One region of the Actinoplanes sp. CA-252034 genome, then DNA from elsewhere that is predicted to be linked to it. Evidence: riboswitches for the same ligand, from Rfam matches in the RefSeq annotation. Region 1 holds a riboswitch; each other region holds the start of a gene.

Region 1 (7,742 bases):
GCCAGCTTCAAGCGCCTCACCACCCGCTCCAAGAACGCGAACGTCCGTGAGGTGCACGCGGTCAAGGGTGTGAGCTTCATCGCCTACAAGGGCGAGGCGATCGGCCTGATCGGCACCAACGGCTCGGGCAAGTCGACCCTGCTGCGCGCGGTGGCCGGGCTGCTGCCCGTCTCCAGCGGCGCCATCTACGCCTCCGGGCAGCCGTCGCTGCTCGGTGTCAACGCGGCCCTGATGAACGAGCTGCCCGGCGACCGCAACGTCGAGCTGGGCTGCCTCGCGATGGGCATGTCGCCGGCCGAGGTGCAGGCGAAACGGGACGAGATCATCGAGTTCTCCGGCATCAACGACAAGGGCGACTTCTCGACCCTGCCGATGCGGACGTACTCCTCGGGCATGTCGGCCCGGCTCCGGTTCTCCATCGCCGCCGCGAAGAAGCACGACGTGCTGCTCATCGACGAGGCACTGGCCACCGGTGACGCGAAATTCCGCAAGCGCAGCGAGGCACGGGTCCGGGAGCTGCGCCAGGAGGCCGGCACGGTGTTCCTGGTCAGCCACAGCGAGCAGTCGATCCGGGACACCTGCGAGCGCTGCATCTGGCTGGAGGCCGGCGAGATCCGGGCGGACGGCTCGACCTCCGAGGTGATGAAGGAGTACGAGGCCTTCTCCCGCAGGTAGGCCCCGTACCCCTCGTGTGCCGCGCTAGTTGACCGACAGATGCACGTGGTTGGTGTGGTCGCTGGACGGGTCGCCACCCGCCCCGCTGTACGACTTCCAGCCACTGCTCGGTAGCCAGATCCGGCGGTACCAGATCACGTAGAGCACGTTCAGATCGTCGGCGTTGTTGATGAAGTAGTTCGCCAGGTTGTCGCCGTACGTCTTGTCGCCCCCGGTGGCGTCGCCGCCGAAGGTGCCCTTCTCGGCGGAGAAGTCACAGGCCCGGCCCTTGGGGTGCTCGCCGCTGTTCTGCGTGCGCCAGCACTTGGTGAACCGGGTGAACCCGTCGGCGCGGGCCTCCTTGTAGGCGTGCAGCAGCGTCGAGGTGACGCAGCCGCCCGTCCCGGTCGGGTCGGTCTGGTTGCAACCGCTGCCGCTCGGGCCCGGCGCCGCGTCGGCGCTGTCGCCGCCGTCGGACGACGATCCGGCGTCGTTGCCCTGGTTCGCGGCTTTCAGAGCGGCCTCGGCCTGCTGCTTCTGCTTCGCCATGACGGTGACCTGCTTCTGCTGGTCCTTGATGGCGATGTCGAGGGCGTCCTTGGCCTTCTGCTGAGTATCCCGGGTGGTCTTCAGGTCCTGGATCGCCCGGTTCTGGTCGGCGGCCACGATCGCCAGCGTCTCGGCCCGGCCCAGGAAGCCCTCGGCCGAGTCGGAGGTGAGCAGCGCCGCCATCGGCCCGCCACGGCCCGCGGTGTACGCCTGGGTGGCGAGCAGGTCGAGCCGGTCCTGCTGGGGTCCCAGGTCGGCGTCCATCCGCTTGAGGTCGGCGGTCAGCTTGGCCTGCTGCTCCTTGGACGTCTTGAGCTTGGCCTTGGCCTCCACGAACCCCTTGGAGGCCTTCTCGAGTTTGTCGATCAGTGACGCGGAGCCACCCTCGCCGTCGTCACCGGAGTCGCCGGGAGCGGCGAGCAGCCGGGGGCCGCGGTGGCCGGCGTCGGGGCGACGGCCAGTCCGCACGCGGCGATGAGCAGCGCCAGCAACGCCGCTATTCGCCGCGCAGTGTTCTGCTGCACAGGCATTTCCTTCCGTCGGCCGCCGACCGGGTTAGCTGACGGGTTCGGGACGAAGGAGATCCCTACCGCTGGGTGGCGGATTCACCCCAGGGATGCGACCTATTCACGACCGACCTGGAGCTTCGCTTTCGGCAGGTCCACGACGATGCTCTCCACCATCGCGAATAGGTTGCACAGTGGTTCCCCGGCTCGCCATTGACGGCGATTAGGCGGCGGCTCCCGTGCGGGAACCGCACCGACCATACCCACTCGATCGACAGATCGACAGTTATCGCACGCCCCGCAATTGCGTCGACACAGGCCGTGACTGCAATTACGGAAGGTCGTTGCGAGGTGACACTTTTGACCGTTCCCAGGGTCTGATCCACGGCGATATCTCGGGTAAACTGGCCGCCGGTCCTGCCAGGACGGCACCGCCCCCGAGTTGCCGGCAGGCCACCGCCCAATCGTCGAAAGGCGAGCCGGGGAACCAGGTCACTGGGGTGTATCCGCAGTTTGCGGTAGGGATTGCTTCCGTCCCGAACCCGTCAGCTAACTCGGTCGGCGGTGACACGGAAGGAATGTTGATGACCGCAAGTCCCCGCCGGTGGCTGATACTTGCCCTGGCGCCGCTGGTGGCTGTCGTGATGCTCGCGGCACCCTCGTCTCCGGCCTCGGCCGAGCCCGGCGGCCCCTCGTCCACTGCTCAAGAGCAGGAGCAGGACGGAAACGACAAGAACGCGATTCTCTCGGATGTGATCGAGAACACCAACCGTCGTTACGTGTCCGCCAAGGCGGCGGTCGAGAAGTCGATGAAGGCCCAGGCTCAGCTCGCCAACCAGATCAAGCAGGCCGAGGGCCGGCGGGACGTGCTGATCCCCGAGGTCGACAAGATCGCCAAAGAGCAGTACATGACGGGCAACCTGAGCTCGATCGGCTACCTGCTGAACGCGAACTCCTCGGGCGACTTCCTGGAGAAGGCCGTCTCCCTCGAGGAGATCAACCGGCTGCACGACGCCAAGCTGCGCGAACTCAACGAGGCGCTCCGGACCATCACCGAGAGCAAGGCCCGGCTCGACGCCGAGGTGAAGCAGCAGCAGCAGGACGCCGCCGCGATGAAGAAGCAGAAGGACGCCGCGACCGACGCGCTGGCCCTGGTCGGCGGCAAGGGTGTCACCAACGGTTTGGTGGTCGCCGACTCGCCCGAGGCCGCTCCGGCGCCCCGCAACTCCAGCGGTGGCTTCTCGGCCGAGGGCTGCACCGAGAAGGACCCGACCACGAACGGCTGCGTCACCAAGCGCACGCTGCACATGTACAAGGAAACCAAGAAGGCCGGCTTCAGCAACTTCGTCGGATGCCACCGCGACGGTGGGCCGTTCGAGCACCCCAAGGGCCGCGCCTGCGACTGGTCGCTGCAGAAGTCGGGGTTCTCGACGTTCGACACCGACAAGGAGTTCAGGTACGGCAACAACCTGATGGCGTTCCTGGTGCGTAACGCCGACGCGCTGGGCATCTACTACGTCATCTGGAACAAGAAGATCTGGTTCCCGGCGAACGGCTGGAGCAACTACCACGGGGTCAGTGACCACACCGACCACGTGCACGTATCGATGCTCTGAGCCCCGGCGCAACGAAACGGCCCCCGTCCTCGCGGACGGGGGCCGTTCTCCGTAGGTCAGTGCAGCGAGCGCCGCACCGGTGCCCGGCCGTGCGGCTGGGCCGGCGCCGGACCGGCCGGAACCGCCGCCGGGATCGGCATCGTCACCGGACGGACCTGGGTGACCTCCAACTCCTTGCCGTGGTGCAGCAGCGTGAGCCGGGCCTGGCCGCCGCCGTTGCGCAGCGAGTAGGTGACGTCGTCCGAGGTCACGCTCACCCGCAGTCGCAGACCACGCCAGAGCAGCGAGAACTCCAGGTGGTTGATCCGGCTGGGCAGGCGCGGGGCGAACGACAGCTGACCGTTGAAGTCCCGCATACCACCGAGCCCGGCGACCAGCGACATCCACGTGCCCGCCAGAGATGCCACGTGCACCCCGTCCCGGGCGTTCTGGTGCAGGTCGTGCAGGTCCATCAGGGCGGCCTCGCCCAGGTAGTCGTGCGCGAGCTCCAGGTGCCCGGTCTCGGCCGCCATCACGGCCTGGACACAGGCGGAGAGCGACGAGTCCCGTACGGTCCGGGCGTCGTAGTAGGCGAAGTTGCGTGCCTTCTCCTCCGGCGTGAACGCGTCGCCCCGGATGTACATCGCCATGACCAGGTCGGCCTGCTTGATCACCTGCTTGCGGTACAGGTCGAAGTACGGGTAGTTGAGCAGTAGCGGGTACCCCTCCGGCGGGGTGTTCTCGAAGTCCCACTCCTGGAGCCGGGTGAAGCCCTCGCACTGCTGATGGACACCGAGCTCCTTGTCGTACGGGATGTGCACGGCCGCCGCCGCGTCCCGCCAGGAGGCCGTCTCCTCGTCGTCGACCCCGAACCGCCGGGCCAGGTCCGGGTGGCGCTTGCAGGCCTCGACCGCGGTCATCAGGTTCTGCTGGGCCATCAGGTTGGTGTAGATGTTGTCGTTGACCACGGCGGTGTACTCGTCGGGCCCGGTCACGCCGTCGATGTGGAACCGGCCGTGCCGGTCGTGGTGGCCCAGCGACCGCCACAGCCGTGCCGTCTCCACCAGCAGCTCCAGGCCGACCTCACGCTCGAAGTCGTAGTCGCCGGTGGCCTGCACGTAACGGCGGACGGCGTCGGCGATGTCGGCGGCGATGTGGAAGCCCGCGGTGCCGGCCGGCCAGTACCCGGAGCACTCCTGCCCGCGGATGGTCCGCCACGGGAACGCGGCGCCCTGCAGGCCGAGCGTCTGTGCCCGCTCCCGGGCCAGGTCCAGGGTCGAGTGCCGCCAGCGCAGCACGTCGGCCGCCGCGGAGGGCTGGGTGTAGGTCAGAGCGGGCAGTACGAACGTTTCAGCGTCCCAGAAGGTGTGGCCGTCGTACCCCGGCCCGGTGAGGCCCTTGGAACCGATCGGGCGCTGCTCGGCCCGCGCGCCGGCCTGCAGCGTGTGGAACAGCCCGAAACGGACCGCCTGCTGCACCTCCGAGTCGCCCTCGACCTTGACGTCCGAATGGTCCCAGAACGCGTCGAGGTAGTCCTTCTGCTGCTGGACCAGGCCCTCCCAGCCGTCCAGGCGGGCGCTGGCGAGGGCCGCACCGACCTGGTCACGCAGACCGGGCAGCGAGCGCATGCTGGACCAGCCGTACGCCGCCAGCTTGACCACCCGCAGCTTCTGCCCCGGCTCCAGCCGGCAGGCGACCGTGGTGCGCAGCCAGTCCGGGTGGCCCTCGGTGGTGATGGCGTGCCGGCCCGGCGTCTCCACCAGGTGCTCCATGGCCGCGGCCATCCGCAGGTCACTGGCCTTGGTGCGGTGCACGAGGATGCCGCCGGTGGGCTGCTCCAGCATCTCCTCGGCCTGTAGCGGGCGGTCCAGCACCGCCGCGACCCGCGGGTCCTTGCTCATCGGCGGCAACTGCTCATTGGCCACCAGCTCGGACTGGAGGATCAGCCGGGTGGACGCGTCCAGCGGCTCCACCTCGTAGAGGAAGGCCACCACGGCGCGCTGGGTGAACGACACCAGCCGCACGGTCCGCACCCGGATGCCCTGGCCGGCCGGCGACACCCACTCGACGACCCGTTCCAGCGTGCCGGCCCGCAGGTCGAGGCAGCGCTCGTGGGAGCGCAGCTCGCCATAGCGCACGTCGAACGGCTCGTCGTCGACGAGCAGGCGCATCAGCTTGGCGTTCGTGACGTTGACCATGGTCTGGCCGGACTCGGGGAAGCCGTATCCCGCCTCGGCGTGCGGCAGCGGCCGCAACTCGTAGAACGAGTTCAGGTAGCTGCCCGGCAGGCCGTGCGGCTCGCCCTCGTCCAGGTTTCCGCGTATCCCGATGTGGCCGTTGGAGAGCGCGAACACCGACTCGGACTGGGCCAGCAGGTCCAGATCGAGCCGGGTCTCCCGGATGTGCCAAGGGTCGACGGGGTAAGCCCGTTCACGGATCACGGTCGTGCCTCTCGTAACCGATTTCAGAGGAGGTCTTTTAGATCTTTCACCACGACGTCGGCGCCATGTTCCCGCAGCGCCTCAGCCTGGTCCACCCGGTCCACACCGATCACGATGCCGAAACCGCCGGCCCGTCCGGCAGCCACGCCCGCCTGCGCGTCCTCGTAGACCGCACAGTTCGCCGGGTCGACGCCGAGCAGCTCGGCGCCTTTGAGGAAGGTGTCCGGCGCGGGCTTGCCGGGCAGACCCAGCTCACGCGCGACGACCCCGTCCACGCGGGCCTCCAGGAGGTCGGCGATCCCGGCCGCCTCCAGGACGTCCTTGCAGTTGGCGCTCGCCGACACGACCGCGCGGCGTAGACCGGCGGCCTTGGCGGCCTTCAGATACTCCACCGATCCGGGGTAGACCTGAACGGCGCCTTCTTTGATCTTCTGTAGCACGAGCAGGTTCTTGCGATTGCCGACGCCGTTGACGGTCTCCCGATCGGGGGCGTCGTCGGGGTCACCCTCGGGCAGCGTGATGCCCCGCGAGGCCAGGAACGTACGGACCCCGTCCGCACGCTGACGGCCGTCGACATATTTGTGGTAGTCGGCTGCGGAATCGAACGGCACGAAAGGTAGCTCATGTCGATCGGCCCACGATTTCAGGAACACGTCGAACGTCTGTTTCCACGCAGCGTTGTGCACCAGCGCGGTTTGCGTGAGCACACCGTCAAGATCGAATAGGCAAGCGGTCACCTGTGAAGGAAGTCCGAGCACGCGCCCAATGTAGCCGGACCCGATCCCGGGCGAGAGGCGAAGGGCAGCTTCACATTTCCACGATGGTTTACAAGTGGTTCAAGCTGCGGAATCCAAGATGATCCGCAGTCCGATCGACGTCCCGATCGGCCCGGTCGCCGTGGTGACCTCGTCACAGAGGTGATGCGCCAGCCACAATCCGCGCCCGCCGACCTCCAACGCCTCCGCAGCGTGCAGGCCGTCCAGATAGGGACCCGGGATCCCCGGACCGGAATCGGTCACCACGCACCACACCGAACCGTCCTCGATCTTCAGGACCACCCGGCCGTTGCCACCGGCGTGCAGCACGACATTGGTGAGCACCTCGTTGACGGCCAGCACGAAAGCGTCCTGCCGGTCGCCGGCCAGACCCGCCGCCGCGAGCAGCCGGATCGCCTCGTGCCGCAGAACCGCGATGTCGTCCGGGCCGAAGGCGCGGTCCAGCAGCACCGGCCACTCCCGCGGCGGGGCGGCATCGACCCTCGGCTCCCCGTCGAGAGCCGAACGCACGCTCTGGCCGATCCTGTCCTCCACCGTGGTGCAGCCTACGCGCTGTGGCCGACCGGTGGCGGGAGGCATCCGAGGAACCCGCCCGGAAGTGGCGCCGAAGGAACGATCAGCGCCAGCCCACATCGATGCGGTCGCCGCGCTGGTCGAAGAAGTGGACGGCGTCCATCCGGACCGAGACGGCGAGCGGGTGACCGTGCGAGACCTGCGGATACGGCGCGAGGCGGACGGCCAGCTCAGCCGGCTTGCGGTGGTGCCGGCCGGGGTCGGTCGCGACTCCACCGGGGCCCTCAGGGGCCACTTCCGCGGCGCCCGGGCGCGTCAGCCGCTGGAGCGCCCCGCCGATCCGTTTGAAGGCGCCACCACTCTGACCCCGGGTGTCGGTGACTGCCGCGCCGATCTCGTCCACCACGATGGCGGTGGCGCCGATGTCCAGATATGCCAGGGACTCGTGTCCGTGGTGCTCCAGGTATCGGATCCGCCCCTGGAAGACGTGCCCCTGCGTGTCCGGGGTGACCGGCGTGAGCGCCTCGGCCCGGATGCCGACCACGATCCGCTCGCCGTGATAGCGGGCCACCGCCCGGGCCCGCGGATCGCTCCACGGCAGGTACAACGTCTGCTCGCCGAAGCTCAACGCGATGTAGCGGTCCAGGTGCACGTAGACCGCGGCCTCCAGCAGGTTCATCTTCGGCGAGCCGAGGAACGCGGCGGTGT
Region 2 (7,742 bases), 4.5 Mb from region 1:
CGCGGCCCGCTGCCGTGCCCCCGTGGTCAGCCCTTGGGTAACCACCAGCAGCACGACGAAGGCGGCGAGCGCCGCGACGGTCCGGACGTCGTGCCAGGCCTCCCAGCGGGCGAGCCGGTCCGCGTAATCGGCAGGCAGGCCGGTCGCCGCCCAGGTGCGGATCTCGCCGTTGATGGGCACATTGCCGAACCGGGTGACCAGCAGTGCGGTCAGCGCGAGCAGTCCGGCCCCGGCGGCGCCCCAGCGGGCCCGGCCGCGCAGCACCACCGCCCAGACGGCCGAGGACACGATGGTCAGGCCCATGACTGCCTGCATGAAGATGCCGTTCATGTCCATCAGCGCGATCCGGTAGGTCAGGTGCACGTCGATCGGTACGGCGTTGAAGGTCGGCACCACGCAGACCCGGGCGTAGCCGAACGCCCCGGCCAGCAGCCCTGCGCAGAGCAGTGCGACGCCGCCGGCGAGCCGGGCCCGCCTCACCGGTCACCCTCGACGGTCCGGGTGAGCTGGTCGAGCCGCAGCATCCGGCCGTCGTCGGCGACCCGGCCGATCACGTGGATGTCGGTGGCCACCACCGCGCCGCTACGCAACTGTGCGGTGAGCGTGTAGCGGGCGGCCACCTGGTCGCCCCGCGTGAGCGCCTGATGGATGTCGACGTCGACGGCCACGGCGTTGCGGCGCACCGGCCGGATGTGCGCGACGATCCGGTCCCGGTCGAGCGTCAGACCGTCGTTGTGCAGGGTGAACCCCGGGGTGTGGTATCGGTCGAAGACCACGGCCGGTTCCTCGTCTCCGAAGGCCGCCTCCCGGGGGTATCGGGCGAGGTAGTCGGTGAAACTGAGCATCGGCTCCTCCAGTAGACCGGTATAACTCTGACATCCTGTCCAACATACGTGGGCAGGTTAACCTTGACAACGTGTCAGAACTACCGAGACCTCCGCGCCGTCGGCTCCGGGCCGACGCCGAGCGCAGCCGGACCGCCATCATCGACGCGGCGATCATCCTGCTGGGCCGCCGCGCCGACGCGAGCATGGAGGAGATCGCGGCCGCCGCGGGCGTCGCACGCCAGACGGTGTACGCCCACTACCCGTCCCGGGACGCACTGCTCGTCGGGGTCGTCGACCGGATCACGAGGGAGACGGTCGCCGCGCTGGACGCGATCGACCCGGCGACCGGGACCGCTGCCTCGGCCCTGACCCGGTGGCTGACCGTGAGCTGGGAGGTGATCGAGCGATACCCGCTGCTGCTCACCGTTGCGCTGCCGGCCGGCGATCCGGCCGACGAGCACGACCGGCACCTGCCGATCATGCAAAGGCTGGCGGAGATCCTGGCGCATGGCCGCCGGACCGGCGAGTTCACCACCGGGCAGCCGGAGGGCTGGCTGCCCGCGGCCACGATCAGTCTGGGCCACGCCGCCGGCCAGGAGGTCGCCGCCGGCCGGATGACCACGGCCGCGGCCGCAGCGGCCTATCGCGACAGTGTCCAGCGACTCGCGGCGGCTCCAGTGGTGACTATTCAGTAAATCTGCGCCTAGGGTCGGGTCACGTACCCAAGCGCTGGTCCCGCAGAAAGCGACAGCTTCACCCAGGCGGTGCCAGCCCGGTGCCAACTACAGCCGCACGGTGCCAACTTCGTCCGGTTGGGACAGCCGCTACCACTAGCGCCCGCCGTCGGCGCCAAGTGCCTCAGCGCGTCCGACCAATGACAGAAACCCCGCCGGCTTCAGCGACAACAACCTGTCGCTCAACGGCCGTGAAGGCTGACAACGCGGGCACGGCCGTACACCGCGCCAACAGTGATGGAGCGGATCGGCGCACCGCACCGGTCAGCCACCCTGCAGGCGGGAATCGCCATAACCGGTGAACGTGACGGCAATCGCGCGGAAGGCGTGCAGCGCATCACCAGGCAGGCCCCTTGATACCCTAGGGGGGTATGGGTATGGTTGGTTTGTGGGCGGCGACGTCCCGCCGCTCACGTCCAACGGCAAGGAGATCGTGATGGCTACCCAGACCTACACCGTGACCGGCATGACCTGCTCGCACTGCGTCAACTCCGTCAGCGCCGAAGTCGGCAAGGTTTCCGGAGTCACCGACGTCCAGGTCGACCTCGCCTCCGGCACGGTCACCATTACCAGTGACCAGCCCGTCGACGAGACCGCGGTCGCCGCGGCCGTTGACGAGGCCGGCTACGAACTCGCGAGGTAGTCATGAACACCGCCATCAAGCTGGGCGGCTTCGGGATCGGGCTGGCGGCCGTGTTCACGGCCGCCCTGGGCCTCGGCAGCCTCTTCCCGGCAGCCACACCCGCCACCCCGGCCGCGCACGGCGGCCACGCCAGCACACCACCCGAGCAGAACACCCCGACAGCAGTGCTGCCGGCCGGCCTGCAGATCAGCCAGGACGGCTACCGGCTCACCCCACTCAGCGGCAGCCTGCCGGTCGGTACGCCGCAGCCGTTCCGGTTCCAGATCACCGGACCGGACAACCGGCCGGTCACCGCCTACACGACCACCCACGACAAGGACCTGCACCTGATCGTGGTCCGCCGTGACCTATCCGGGTTCCAGCACGTGCACCCCGAGCTCGGCAGCGACGGCATTTGGTCCATCCCGCTGGCGGTGCCCGCGGCCGGGCAGTACCGGGTCTTCGCTGACTTCAAGCCCTCCGGCCACGACGGCCTCACCCTCGGCGCCGACGTGCCCGCCGCTGGCGACTACCGGCCCACCCCGCTTCCCGCGGCCGCTCGGACCACGACGGTCGACGGCTACACGGTCATCCTGACCGGCGACCTCACGCCCGGCGCCTCATCCAAGGTGACCCTGTCGGTCAGCAAGGACGGCAAGCCGGTCACCGACCTGCAGCCGTACCTCGGCGCGTACGGCCACCTGGTCGCGCTGCGCGACGGTGACCTTGCCTACCTGCACGTGCACCCCGACGGTGAACCCGGCGACGGCCGCACCACGGCCGGCCCCGACGTCGGCTTCCACGCCGAAGTGCCCTCCACCGGCGCCTACCGGCTGTACCTGGACTTCCAACACGACGGAAAGGTCCGCACCGCTGAGTTCACCGCCGTTGCCGGATCCGTCACCGGTGTACCGAGCCCTGCGCCGCCGACCGCCTCTGCCGCGCCGAGCCCGTCCGGGCACGGCGCCGACGGCCACACCCACGACTAGGAGGAGAGCGTCATGGCAACCGTCGCCGGGCCGCTGCCCGTGGCCCCGAACCAGATCGAGCTGGCGATCGGCGGCATGACCTGCGCCTCCTGTGCCGCGCGGATCGAGAAGAAACTCAACCGCATGGACGGCGTGGTCGCGACCGTCAACTACGCCACCGAGAAGGCCAGCGTCGCCTACCCCGACGGTATCAGCGCCGAGGATCTGATCGCCACCGTCGAGAAGACCGGCTACACCGCGAAGCTTCCGCCGCCACCGCAACAGCCCGGTGACGACCCGGCCGAACACGCACAGCCGGTCGACGAACTGCGCGCGTTGCGGACCCGGCTGTTCACGGCGATCGCGTTCAGCGTGCCGGTGGTACTGCTGGCGATGGTGCCGGCCTGGCAGTTCACCTACTGGCAGTGGCTGTCGCTGACCCTGGCCGCGCCGGTCGTCGTCTGGGGCGGGTGGCCGTTCCACAAGGCGGCCTGGACCAACCTGCGCCACGGCGCCGCCACCATGGACACGCTCATCTCCATGGGCACGATCGCGGCGTTCGGCTGGTCGCTGTGGGCGCTGTTCTTCGGCACCGCCGGAGTCCCCGGCATGACGCACCCGTTCAGCCTCGACATCGGCACCACCGACGGCGCGGGCGCCATCTACCTGGAAGCCGCCGCCGGCGTCACCACCTTCATCCTCGCCGGCCGCTACTTCGAGGCCCGCTCCAAGCGCCGTGCCGGCGCCGCCATGCGAGCCCTGCTGGAACTCGGCGCCAAGGACGTCGCGGTGCTACGCGACGGCATCGAACGGCGCATTCCGGTCACCGACCTGGCGGTGGGGGACCGGTTCGTGGTGCGGCCGGGCGAGAAGATCGCCACCGACGGTGTCATCGAGGACGGCACCTCGGCCGTGGACGCGAGCATGCTGACCGGCGAGTCCGTACCGGTCGAGGTCGGCCCCGGCGATCCGGTGGTCGGCGCGACCGTCAACGCCGGCGGCCGGCTGGTCGTGCGTGCTACCCGGATCGGTGCCGACACGCAGCTCGCGCAGATGGCGAAACTGGTCGAGCAGGCCCAGACCGGCAAGGCCGCCGTCCAGCGGCTCGCCGACCGGATCTCCGGCGTGTTCGTGCCGATCGTGATCGGCCTCGCCGTCGCCACGCTCGGCTGGTGGGTGGGCACCGGCTCCGGCTGGACAGCCGCGTTCACCGCCGCCGTCGCCGTACTGATCATCGCCTGCCCCTGCGCGCTCGGCCTGGCCACCCCAACGGCACTGCTGGTCGGCACCGGGCGCGGCGCGCAGCTCGGCATCCTGATCAAAGGCCCCGAAGTCCTCGAGTCGACCCGGACCGTGGACACCGTCGTGCTGGACAAGACCGGCACCGTCACCACCGGCCGGATGAGCCTGGTCGACGTCGTTCCCGCCGACGGCGTCGACCGCGAGCGGCTGCTGCGCCTGGCCGGGGCGGTCGAGGCCGCCTCCGAGCACCCGATCGCCCAGGCAATCGCCGCCGCAGCAGCTGACAGCGCGCCGCTGCCGCAGGTGACCGGATTCGCCAACACCGAAGGCCTCGGTGTCACCGGCACCGTCGACGGCCACACCGTGCACGTCGGCCGCCCGGTACTGCTGCGCCAGGCCGGTCTGATGGTGCCCGCCGACGTCGAGCAGGCCGTCGATGCCGCTCACGCGGCGGGGCAGACCGCCGTGGTCGCGGGCTGGGACGGTCAGGCCCGTGGTGTGCTGGCCGTCGCCGACACCGTCAAGGCGACCAGCCGGGCCGCTGTCGCCCAGCTGCGGGCGCTGGGTCTGTCGCCGGTGCTGCTCACCGGCGACAACGAGACCGTCGCCCGGGCCGTGGCCGGACAGGTCGGCATCGACGAGGTGATCGCCGAAGTCCTGCCGGCCGGCAAGGTCGACGTCGTCAAGCGGCTGCAGGAACAGGGCAAGGTCGTGGCGATGGTCGGTGACGGCGTCAACGACGCCGCCGCCCTGGCCCAGGCCGACCTCGGGCTGGCCATGGGCACCGGCACCGACGCCGCGATCGAGGCCTCCGACCTGACCCTGGTCCGCGGCGACCTGATGGCCGCCGCCGACGCGATCCGCCTGTCCCGGCGCACCCTGCGCATCATCAAGAGCAACCTGTTCTGGGCCTTCGCCTACAACGTCGCCGCCCTGCCCCTGGCCGCGGCCGGGCTGCTCAACCCGATGATCGCCGGCGCGGCGATGGCGTTCAGCTCGGTGTTCGTCGTCGCCAACAGCCTGCGGCTGCGCCGCTTCACCAGCATCACGAAGGACAGTGCCGCCTGCACCTCCGCCAAGGACGGGTGCAGGCGGCACTGTGTTATGCCCGGAGGAGTGCGCGGTCGGTTGGGGAGCCGACTCAGACCAGGCGCCGGACCACGTAGTTTTTGCTCCAGATTTTCTGCTTGGTGACCGTCTTGCCGGTTCGCGGCGCGGCCCACATCTTGCCGCCACCGGCGTAGATGCCGGCGTGCGTGCCCTTCGTCCCCGTACGGATGACGATCAGGTCACCCGCGCGGGCCTTGGACTTCGCGACGGCCTTACCGTACCGCTGCTGCAGGTGGGCCTTGTGCGGCAGCTTCTTGCCCGCGGCCTTCTTGTAGACGTACATCGTGTAGCCGGAGCAGTCGAACCGCTTGGGGCCGGACGCGCCGAACTTGTACTTCTTGCCCTTGTGCTTCGCCGCTTCGGTCATGACCCGGTTCGCGGCCGCCTTGGACTTGGCGGCCTGGGACGCCGCCGCCTTGACGGTGATGCCGGTCTGGCTGAACGCCACGCTGGTCTGCGAGGACACCTGTGTGGTGGCGACCGTCGCGGCGGAGGCGGACTGTGGTGTGCCGAGCCCGCCGGTCAGAAGACCGAGACCCACGGACAGGGCGAGAGCGCCGACTTCCAGGGTACGGGCGGGCCGGCTCAGGGTGCTTACGCGCACGGTGAAGGAATCCCTCCGGCACGCCTGCGAGGTTAGCTGTCGGATTCGGGCGCGAAGGTTGCCCGGCCGCACGCTGGCGGCTTCACCCCAAGGTCCTCATGTCCCGGTCGCCGCGGTGCGGCGTGCCGGTCGAAGACCGCTCGTGGTTCCCCCGTCCCTGCCCCCGAATGCCTCATGACTCGTCATGCGGGTTGTGCCGCCGGACCGGGGCAGGGCTCGGCGTGGTCCAGGTCGGCACGACCGGCGAGCCTGTGCTCGCCGCCCCTCCTTGATAGCCCAGTCGGCGCCGATCCCAGCTCCCGGAGGTAATCACACTCAGTGACTGGCGTGCCGAGACGTGTCCGATTGGAAGACCGATGCGAGGTTTGTCGACACGGGCTGCTCATGCATGGTGAACCGAGAGTGGTTTTGATCTGTGAAAGGGAACACTCGATCTCGTACGTGGTAGCTGGGGGTGGCACCGGCAGTGTTCCCCGGTTCGTCGCGTCCGACGCGACTGCCGGTCGGTTCATTGTGGCCGACCGTCCGACGCTCGTCGCCCGAACCGATGGCCATCCCTGAAGCAGGGGTCACGGTGTGAATGCCCGATGGTGTCCGTTGCGGCGACGACCGCACCCAAGACGGTCGGTGCGCCGATGCAACCGAGCCGCAACCACCGGACCTTTCAACCAGCCGTGCCGTCGAGCGATGAGGCAGACCCCATCAACCGCATCGCCCGACCACGAAGTCTCACCCATCACGGCGGTCGATCGGCGTTCAAAAACTGTGAGAGGCAGGCTGTGAGAAATCGCTCCGTCCCGTCTGCCCTGGGCACGGGCACGTCGCCCCGCGGCGGGCGTGCCGGGAGGCTGATCGTCGCGCTCGTGGCGCTGACCCTGGCCGGAGGCGCGAGTTTCGGCGCCGCGCCCGCATACGCGGCCACCATGGCGCAGCGACAGGCGACCGCGGGTGGCTACACCGTTTCGCCGGCCACCGGCGGCTTCACCCGGGCGGTGCTCGCCGCTGATGCCACCACCGCGGCCTTCCAGGACCGCTTGGGCGGCGCTTTGCAGCACATGCTGGACACTGTGCTCGGCCCCGGCCGCTCAACGGTCACCACCAACGTCGAACTCGACCTCGACCAGGTCGCGACCTCCCGCACCACCTACCAGCAGGATCCGTCCGCCGGTGCCCTGTCCGAACGGATCAGCGAGCGCTCCTACATCGGCGACAACGGCGGCACCCGGTACGACAGCAGCAGCGCGTCGCGCGTCAACGCCCTCGACGAACTGCACGAGACCCGCCGGGAAGCCCCCGGCGACATCATCAGACTGAGCGTCGCCGTCCTCGTCGATGAAGCCGCCGCGGCGAACCTCGACCTGGCTCAGGTCCGTGAACTCATCGCCGTAGCCGCCGGTGTTGATGCCGGCCGCGGCGACCGGGTGACGGTTGCCGCCATGCCCATGCGCACCGCTACAGCCACTCCCACCGACAACGCCGTCGCGCAGCCCGGCACCGCATCCCCTGCCGCGCTAAGGACGGCACTCATCGCCGCGGTTCTGATCCTGTTGACCTGTGCCGCGCTGCTGGCCCTCCGCAAGCAACGGCGCCGGGCCGCGGCGGCCTCGGCGGCAGCCGACCGGCGAGAGCTGCTCC
Region 3 (7,742 bases), 3.0 Mb from region 1:
CGTCGGGACGGGCCCCCGCGCGGGCGAACGCATCCCGGTCGAGGTCGACACCCACGTGACCGGCGTCCTGCACCACGCGAGCGGCGCCCTGTCCACCGTCACCACCAGTTTCGACGCCGTGCGCACCACCGCCGCCCCGATCGAAGTCCACGGCGAGACCGGCACGATCGAGGTCCCCGACCCCAACCACTTCGACGGCGACGTCCGCCTCTTCGCCCTCGGCGCCACCGACTGGCAGACCCTGCCGCCGTCCGCCGGTTACGCCGGGGCGTCCCGCGGCATCGGCCTGCTCGACATGCTCACCGCCCCGTCCCCACGGGCGAGCGCGTCCCTGGCCCTGCACGTCCTCGACGCCATGACGTCCCTGCTCCGCTCGGCCGCCGAGGGCCGCCGCATCGACCTGACCACCACCACCGAGCGCCCCGCCCCGGTCCCCCTGACCCCGGCGGCCCGATGGCGCGGATAGCGGGCCGCTCAGATCCGCCCGAGATCGACCTCGACCGGGAACGGCGCGCGCAGCTTCACCACCCCGGTGAAGACCTCGCCGTCCCGGTAGCGGCCGGTCGCCGGGTCGAGAACGTAGGTGTACACGATCGGCGCGCCGGTGACCGCCTGTTCGACACGCCAGTAGAACGGGATCCCGGCCCTCGCGTACTGATCGGTCTTGACGATCCGGTCGGTCGTCTCCGACCCGGGTGAGACCACCTCGACCACGAGGAGCACGTGCTCGGGCCGGGTCGGGGTCACGTCGATGGTGTCCGCCCGGTACACCGTCACATCCGGACGGCGGTTGTTCAGCGGCACGTCCTGGAGCCGGACATCGAAATCGGTGTCCGCGTTCCAGTCCGGTCCGGCGGCCTGGTCGAGAGCGTTCGCCAGCAGCCGCGCGAGGCGATGGTGCCGCTTGGACGCGCTCGGACTCACGAGCACGATCCCATCCACGATCTCGATGCCCGCACACTGGTCTTCGGTCCACGTCGCGTACTGCTCGGCCGTGACCTGCTCATGCATCCAGGCCGGCGCGACCATTTCGGCAGTCATGAGCACCCCCTGCACGTGATCGGCCATCTGGCTCAACATACCGTGGCCCGGGCCGGGCCACGGTGGCGTCACCAGTCGTAACCGATGTCACGGGATGACCGGTTTACATCCGGTCGGCGCTCATCTATGTTGTGTGCGCTACTCGGTCCACGGGGGATCGACGCGACCGATTGCGTTCATTCGCTGTTTGCCTTTCCACGTGCCCTCCCTCGGTGTGCCCTTTTTCATTTGTGCGCCCGGCGCGGAGCTTCACGGTTCGGATCTGGAATGCGCTTCTCTCCGGGCTGGGCGTCATCCGCATGGAGGAGAGCCTTGCTCAAGAAACGTGCCCTGTCGGTGCTCACCGTGGGCGCCGCGGTAGTCGTCACGCCGTTGGCCGCGGTGCCGGCGCTGGCGGCCACCGCGACGACGGCCAGCGCCTACGGATTCGTCACCAAGATCGAGATCGGCGTTCCGGGTGCGGCCGGTGCCCGCGCCTGCAGCGGGGCGCTGGTCCGCCCGGACTGGGTCGTCACCTCCGCCGCCTGTTTCGCTCAGAACGGTGTGCCGATCGCCGACGGCGCGCCCCCGGCGGCGACCTCGGTCACCGTGGGCCGTGCGGACCTGTCCGCCACCACCGGTGAGGTGCTGGCCGCCACTCGGGTGGTGTCGCACCCCGACCGGGACGTGGCCCTGGTCCGGCTGGTCCGGGCGTCGACCACCGGAACGGTCGTCGAGCTCGGCGCCACCGTGCCGGCCGCCGGGGAGGCGCTGCGCCTGGCGGGGTACGGGCGTACCCGTACCGAATGGGTGCCCCGTCTCCAGCACGCCGGTGACTTCACCGTCGAGTCGGCGCCGGCCACCGCCTCGGTTCAGCTGGTCAACCTGCCGGACACCACGGTGTGCAAGGGTGACGCGGGCGGTCCGATCTTCCGGGAGACCGCCGGGCGCGCGGTGCTCGCCGCCGTCACGAGCGGCGGTGGGCAGCAGGGCTGCCTCGGCGCGCCGAGCGACGCACCGGCCGGGGCGACCGGCACCCGGGTCGACGACATCGCCGACTGGGTGGGCACGGTGACGAAGCCGGTGGTGGTCCTGCCCGCGCACCGTGGCGACGTGCACGCCGGTAGCGGCCGCTGGGCGGACTTCGACGGCGACGGCAAGGACGACTACCTGGTCATCCAGGACAGCGGCTCGGTCGACGCGTACCTCAACCGGGGCGCCGGCTCCGCCGGCTGGCTGTCGCTGGGTCAGGTCGCGAGGGGCGTCACGGACCGCGCCAAGGTCCGCTTCGCCGACTTCGACGGCGACAACAAGGACGACTACATCGTCATCCAGGACAGCGGCGCGATCGACGTCTACCTCAACCGGGGCGGCGACCAGGCGGGCGGCTGGCTGCTGCGCAGCAAGGTGGCGACGGGTGTCACCAGCGACCGCACCAAGGTCCGCTTCGCCGACTTCGACGGCGACGGCAAGGACGACTACCAGATCGTCCAGGACAACGGCGCGGTCGAGGTCTACCTCAACCGCGGCGGTGACGGCACCGGCGGCTGGGTGGTGCGCGGCAAGGTGGCGTCCGGTCTCTCCACCGACCGTACGAAGGTCCGGTTCCACGACTTCGACGGCGACCGCAAGGACGACTACCTGCTCTTCGACGACAACGGTGGAGTGATCGTCTACTTCAACCGCGGTGGCGACGGCGCGGGTGGGTGGGTGAACCGCGGCAAGATCGCGTCCGGTCTGACCACGGACCGCACCAAGGTCCGCTTCCAGGACTTCGACGGCGACCGCAAGGACGACTACGTGCTCCTCGACGACGTGAGCGGGGATCCCGCCGCCGTCTACCTCAACCGTGGTGGCGACGGCGCCGGCGGCTGGGAAGTCGTTCCGCGCAGCTGAACGACCGCACCCGAGCGACCGATCCGTGGCCGCCGTCCCCTTTCACGGGACGGCGGCCACGGCCGGTTCGCGACGCCGTCGGCTGATACGGGTACGGGGTATCTTGCACGGCATGAGTGAGGCGAAACCGGCCGGGCCGCACGGGTATTCGGCGGACAAACAGGCGCTGATGGCGCGGCTGAAGCGGGTCGAGGGCCAGATCCGTGGACTGCAGCGGATGGTCGACGAGGACACGTACTGCATCGACATCCTGACCCAGATCTCGGCTGCCAAGAGCGCCCTGCACGCGGTGGCGATCGGTCTGCTCGAGGATCACCTGCGGCACTGTGTGGTGCACGCCGCGTCCGAGGGTGACGTGGACGCGAAGGTCAAAGAGGCCAGCGCGGCGATCGCCCGTCTCGTCAAGTCCTGACGGCCGGTCGGCCGCCCGGGCGTGGCGGACCGGCTGACCGGGGCCTGGGCCGGTCGGGGCGGCTCGGCGGATTTCGCGGTGTTCCGATTCACAGGCCGGACCCCTCCCCGGGCCGCCTCTGGTGAACGCAGCGTGCCGACGAACCTCGCAGGCTCGTCGGCAACCGGACATCGGCCGGCGCTTCAACTACTCAGCGTGAGCATTTCGGGCGGGTGGCGGTGTCCGGCGCCTCGGCTATCAAGGAGGAGCGGCGGGCATCTGCTCGCCGGTCGTGTCGATCCGGACCACGCCGAGCCCTGCCCCGGTCCGGCGACACGAGCCCGCATGACGAGTCATGAGGCAATCGGGGGCAGGGACGGGGGAACCACACATCGGTTCCCGGCCGGCACACCGTTCGCGGTGGCCCGGCCGCGGGACCTCGGGGTGAAGCCGCATCTCGCGGCCGGGCAATCCTTCGCGCCCGAACCCGACAGCTAACCTCGCAGGCGTGCCGGAGGGATTCCTTCACCGTGCGCGTTCGCTCCTCGAGCCGGCACACCCGTTTCCTGGGAGCCGGTACCATCGCCCTGTCCGTGAGCCTCGGTCTGGTCACCGGCGGGCTGGGCACACCGCAAGCCGTCTCCGCCGCCCCACGGGGCGTCACCGCCTCACCGACCGTCACCGCGTTACGGGGCGTCACCGCCTCACCGACCTTCACCGCCTCACCGGGCGCCGCCGTCGGCAATCCGGCGCCGGCCGGCACGGCCGTCGCCATCACCGCCGTCACGGCACAGCCGGTGGGCGCCCGGGTCGTGGCCGAGGCGGCCCGGCACAAGGGCAAGCGCTACCTCTACGGCGCCACCGGCCCGGCCCGGTTCGACTGCTCCGGTTTCACGATGTACGTCTACCGGAAGACGACCGGCCGAAAGCTGCCGCACAAGGCGAATCTGCAGCAGAGGTACGGCAAGGCCGTCAGCAGGGCCGCGGCCCGCCCCGGCGACCTGATCATCATTCGCAAGGGCTCGCGCGGCACGCACGCCGGCATCTACGCCGGTGACGGCACGATGTGGTCGGCGCCGCGAACCGGCAAGACGGTCACCAGGCAGAAGATCTGGAGCCGGAACTACGTGGTACGCCGCCTGGCCTGAGGCTCCACTATTCGGTACTACCGGGTACCGCTATGCGGTGTTACCGTATAGCGGTACCCGGTGTCACGAGGTACCGGGGATTCGCGGAGGAGCCGCCATGGAGGACCTGACGGAGATGCTCAAGGGCACGCTCGAGGGTTGCGTGCTGCAGATCATCGACAGCGAGGAGACGTACGGCTACGCGATCACCCGCCGGCTCAACGACCTCGGCTTCACCGACGTCATCGACGGAACCGTCTACACCATCCTGTTGCGTCTGGAGCGCAACGGCCTGGTCCAGGTGACGAAACGCCCGTCCGAGGTCGGCCCGCCCCGCAAGTTCTACACCCTCAACGACGCCGGTCGCGGGGAGCTCGCGACGTTCTGGGCGAAATGGGAGTACGTCTCGGCACGCATCGACAGGCTCAAGGAGGGCGGACGATGAACTTCTGGGAGACCATCACCGGCAGCGACCTCACCCGGCAGTGGCGGGCGTTCGAGACCCGCGCCCAGGCGCTGCCCGAGGACTATCGCGAGGCCTGGGCACAGATCAACGCCGGGCTGTCCCCCTATCCCGACTTCAGCGGCCGCAACCTGATACCGATCGTCGACGCCGCCCTGAGCCTGCTCGAGGAGTCCTCGGCGGACGGTCAGAGCGTCCACGAGGTGCTCGGCGACGACATCGCGGGCTTCTGCACGGCGCTGGCCGGCGGCAAGGGCGCCCGGAGCTATCGCGACAGGTGGCGCGAGCAGCTCAACCGGACCGTCGCCCGCAAACTGGACCGGCTGGGAGCCTGACATGAGCATCCACGACATCATCCAGGGCAAGAAGCAGTGGCGGGCGCACGTGGCTCGGGTCAAGGCGCTGCCGCCGGACTACCGGATCGTCTACCGGGAGATGCAGAAATACCTGTTCAAGGTGGGGCCGGTCGACCTCGCCGACGGGACCCTGCTGACCGGGATCGTGGACTTCTTCGAGGAGGGCGCCGCGGCGGGCAAGGGCGTCCGGCAGCTCATCGGCGCCGACGTCGCCGCCTTCTGCGACGACCTCATCGGGGACAGCCGCACCTTCGCCGACGTCTACCAGGACTCGGTCTCCCCGGCACCGCGGACGGTCACCAGACCCGACTCGTAGGCGGTGATCACCAGCTGGGCGCGATCACGGGCTGCCAGCTTGTGCAGCAGACGCCCGATGTGCGTCTTCACGGTGCCGACACCGAGATGGAGGTGCTCGGCGATCTCGGTGTTGGACAGGCCGGCGGCGATCAGGGACAGCACCTCACGCTCGCGGTCCGTGATGGCGTCGAGGCCGCGCAGCGTACCCGACGCGGGTTTGTCCCGGCCGTTGAAGGCGTCGATCAGTTTGCGGGTGGCCCGCGGCGCGAGCAGTGCCTCGCCCGCGGCCACCAGCCGGACACCGTTGAGCAGCTCGGTCGCGGTGGCGTCCTTGACGAGGAAGCCGCTGGCCCCGGCCCGGAGCGCACCGTACACGTACTCGTCGAGATCGAACGTGGTGAGGATGAGCACCCGGACCGAGGCGGTCTCCGGTGCGGCGCAGATCTGCCGGGTCGCCTCGATGCCGTCCATCTCCGGCATCCGCACGTCCATCAGGACCACGTCCGGCCGCAGCTCGCGAGCCAGGCGGACGGCCCCGGCGCCGGTGCCGGCCTCACCGACCGTGAGGAAACCGGGCGACGCGTCGAGCAGCGCCCGGAAGCTCTCCCGCATCAGCGGATGGTCGTCGGCGAGCAGCACCCTGATGTCCGGCGTCACGCGGTCTCCTCGGCTGGCGTGTACGGGATGACGGCGGCCACCCGGAACCCACCCTCGGGGCGGGCGCCGGTGGACAGCCGGCCGCCGTACATCGAAACACGCTCGCGCATGCCGATCAGCCCCTGTCCCCCGCGCCGGCGGCGGGACGGCTGCCGGCCCCGCCCGTCGTCGGTCACCTCGATGTGGACCTCCCCGCCCGCGGCCCGCACCGTGACACGGCACCGGCTCGCACCCGCGTGCTTGATCACATTGGTCAGCGACTCCTGGACGATGCGGTAGACGGTCAGCCCGACCGCGGGTGGCAGCCGCCCGGCGCCGTCGTCCTCCAGGTCGATGTGCAGCTCGGCGGAGCGCAGCCGCCCGACGAGCTCGGGCAGGTCGGCGGCGCCCGGCGCGGGTGTGAGCTCGGCGGCCGGGTCGTCGTCGGCGCGCATCACGTCGAGCAGCCGCCGGATCTCGGCGAGCGCCGACCGGCTGGTCTTCTCGATCGTCTGCAGCGCGGCCCGCGTCTCGGCCGGCCGCTCCTCGGCCAGGTGGTTGGCGATGGTCGCCTTCACCGTGATCAGGCTCAGGCTGTGCCCGACGATGTCGTGCAGCTCCCGGGCGATACGCAGCCGCTCATCGGCGACCGCGTCGCGGGCCAGACGGCGGGCGGCCTCGGCCTGCAGCGCGCGCCGCCAGCGGATCAGCCGGCCGGCCGTCCAGGCGGCGGCGATGACGACGACCGTGATGCCGGTCTCGACCTGCCACCACAGTGGCGCCTCGCTCTGCGGCGCGGTGGCCGGCGTGACCCCGGTGCGCAGATAGAGCCACGGAATGGTGACACCGGGCGCGACCAGGCCGGCGAGCAGCAGGAACGCCGCGGGCACCCGGCCGGTCGCGGCGGCAGCGCTGTACAGCGCGATCGCGACCGGCACCCAGGACAGGAAGATGACGCCGAAACCGACGACCCCGGCGGCGGTGGCGAGCGCGGCCACGGCGGCCACGACCGCGAACACCGGCAACGGCCACCGGCGGCGCACCACGAGAGGCACGGCCACGGCCGCGGCGGCCGGCCACACGAGCGCGGCGGGGCCGGTGAAAGCGGGGCCCGGCGGGTCGAGGGTCGCGACGACGATCTGGTACGCCAGGACCACGGCGACCGCCGCATCGACGAGCGTGCCCCGTACCCCGAATCCGTAGGCCCTTGTCACGCGCCCACGCTATCCGGGTGATCCGGCCGGGCGCGTCTGACCCAGGTCATACCTCGCGTTCCGACTCCGGTCAGACTCGCCGGCCCCCGTCCCGCCGACACCATTTGACGCATGATCGAGCTACGAGAGCTGACCAAGCGATATGGACCGACCACCGCGGTCGACCGGCTGTCCTTCGAGGTCCGCCCGGGGGCGGTGACCGGCTTCCTCGGGCCCAACGGGGCGGGCAAGTCCACCACGATGCGCATGATGCTCGGCCTGCACCGGCCCACGTCCGGCGAGGCGCTGATCAACGGGCGCCGGTACGACCGGATCCGCCACCCGCTGCACGAGGTCGGCGCG

Evidence for each region. A riboswitch is a leader RNA that binds a small molecule or an ion and turns the genes downstream of it on or off. The one in region 1 is predicted to bind cyclic di-AMP.
Region 2: linked by a shared signal. The riboswitch ahead of ACQPZW_RS31345 (C40 family peptidase) and the one ahead of ACQPZW_RS02035 (coiled-coil domain-containing protein) in region 1 are both predicted to bind cyclic di-AMP.
Region 3: linked by a shared signal. The riboswitch ahead of ACQPZW_RS37385 (C40 family peptidase) and the one ahead of ACQPZW_RS02035 (coiled-coil domain-containing protein) in region 1 are both predicted to bind cyclic di-AMP.

The regions. Positions count from the first base shown of each region.
Region 1 is NZ_CP191846.1:431,579-439,320, reverse strand. It holds gene ACQPZW_RS02045 (ABC transporter ATP-binding protein) at 1-675, shown strand, start outside; gene ACQPZW_RS02040 (coiled-coil domain-containing protein) at 700-1,671, opposite strand; cyclic di-AMP (ydaO/yuaA leader) riboswitch at 1,732-1,949, opposite strand; cyclic di-AMP (ydaO/yuaA leader) riboswitch at 2,157-2,288, shown strand; gene ACQPZW_RS02035 (coiled-coil domain-containing protein) at 2,294-3,325, shown strand; gene ACQPZW_RS02030 (glycoside hydrolase family 65 protein) at 3,382-5,745, opposite strand; gene ACQPZW_RS02025 (beta-phosphoglucomutase family hydrolase) at 5,769-6,503, opposite strand; gene ACQPZW_RS02020 (ATP-binding protein) at 6,582-7,055, opposite strand; gene ACQPZW_RS02015 (ABC transporter ATP-binding protein) at 7,138-7,742, opposite strand, start outside.
Region 2 is NZ_CP191846.1:6,776,625-6,784,366, reverse strand. It holds gene ACQPZW_RS31375 (anthrone oxygenase family protein) at 1-480, opposite strand, end outside; gene ACQPZW_RS31370 (nuclear transport factor 2 family protein) at 477-845, opposite strand; gene ACQPZW_RS31365 (TetR/AcrR family transcriptional regulator) at 917-1,522, shown strand; gene ACQPZW_RS31360 (heavy-metal-associated domain-containing protein) at 1,998-2,204, shown strand; gene ACQPZW_RS31355 (hypothetical protein) at 2,207-3,172, shown strand; partial or broken gene ACQPZW_RS31350 (heavy metal translocating P-type ATPase) at 3,185-5,446, shown strand; gene ACQPZW_RS31345 (C40 family peptidase) at 5,535-6,107, opposite strand; cyclic di-AMP (ydaO/yuaA leader) riboswitch at 6,114-6,240, opposite strand; gene ACQPZW_RS31340 (flagellar M-ring protein FliF C-terminal domain-containing protein) at 6,695-7,742, shown strand, end outside.
Region 3 is NZ_CP191846.1:8,236,773-8,244,514, forward strand. It holds gene ACQPZW_RS37365 (Gfo/Idh/MocA family protein) at 1-466, shown strand, start outside; gene ACQPZW_RS37370 (Uma2 family endonuclease) at 475-1,068, opposite strand; gene ACQPZW_RS37375 (FG-GAP-like repeat-containing protein) at 1,354-2,916, shown strand; gene ACQPZW_RS37380 (metal-sensitive transcriptional regulator) at 3,029-3,328, shown strand; cyclic di-AMP (ydaO/yuaA leader) riboswitch at 3,656-3,831, shown strand; gene ACQPZW_RS37385 (C40 family peptidase) at 3,901-4,455, shown strand; gene ACQPZW_RS37390 (PadR family transcriptional regulator) at 4,553-4,879, shown strand; gene ACQPZW_RS37395 (DUF1048 domain-containing protein) at 4,876-5,232, shown strand; gene ACQPZW_RS37400 (DUF1048 domain-containing protein) at 5,234-5,569, shown strand; gene ACQPZW_RS37405 (response regulator) at 5,515-6,162, opposite strand; gene ACQPZW_RS37410 (sensor histidine kinase) at 6,204-7,400, opposite strand; gene ACQPZW_RS37415 (ABC transporter ATP-binding protein) at 7,512-7,742, shown strand, end outside.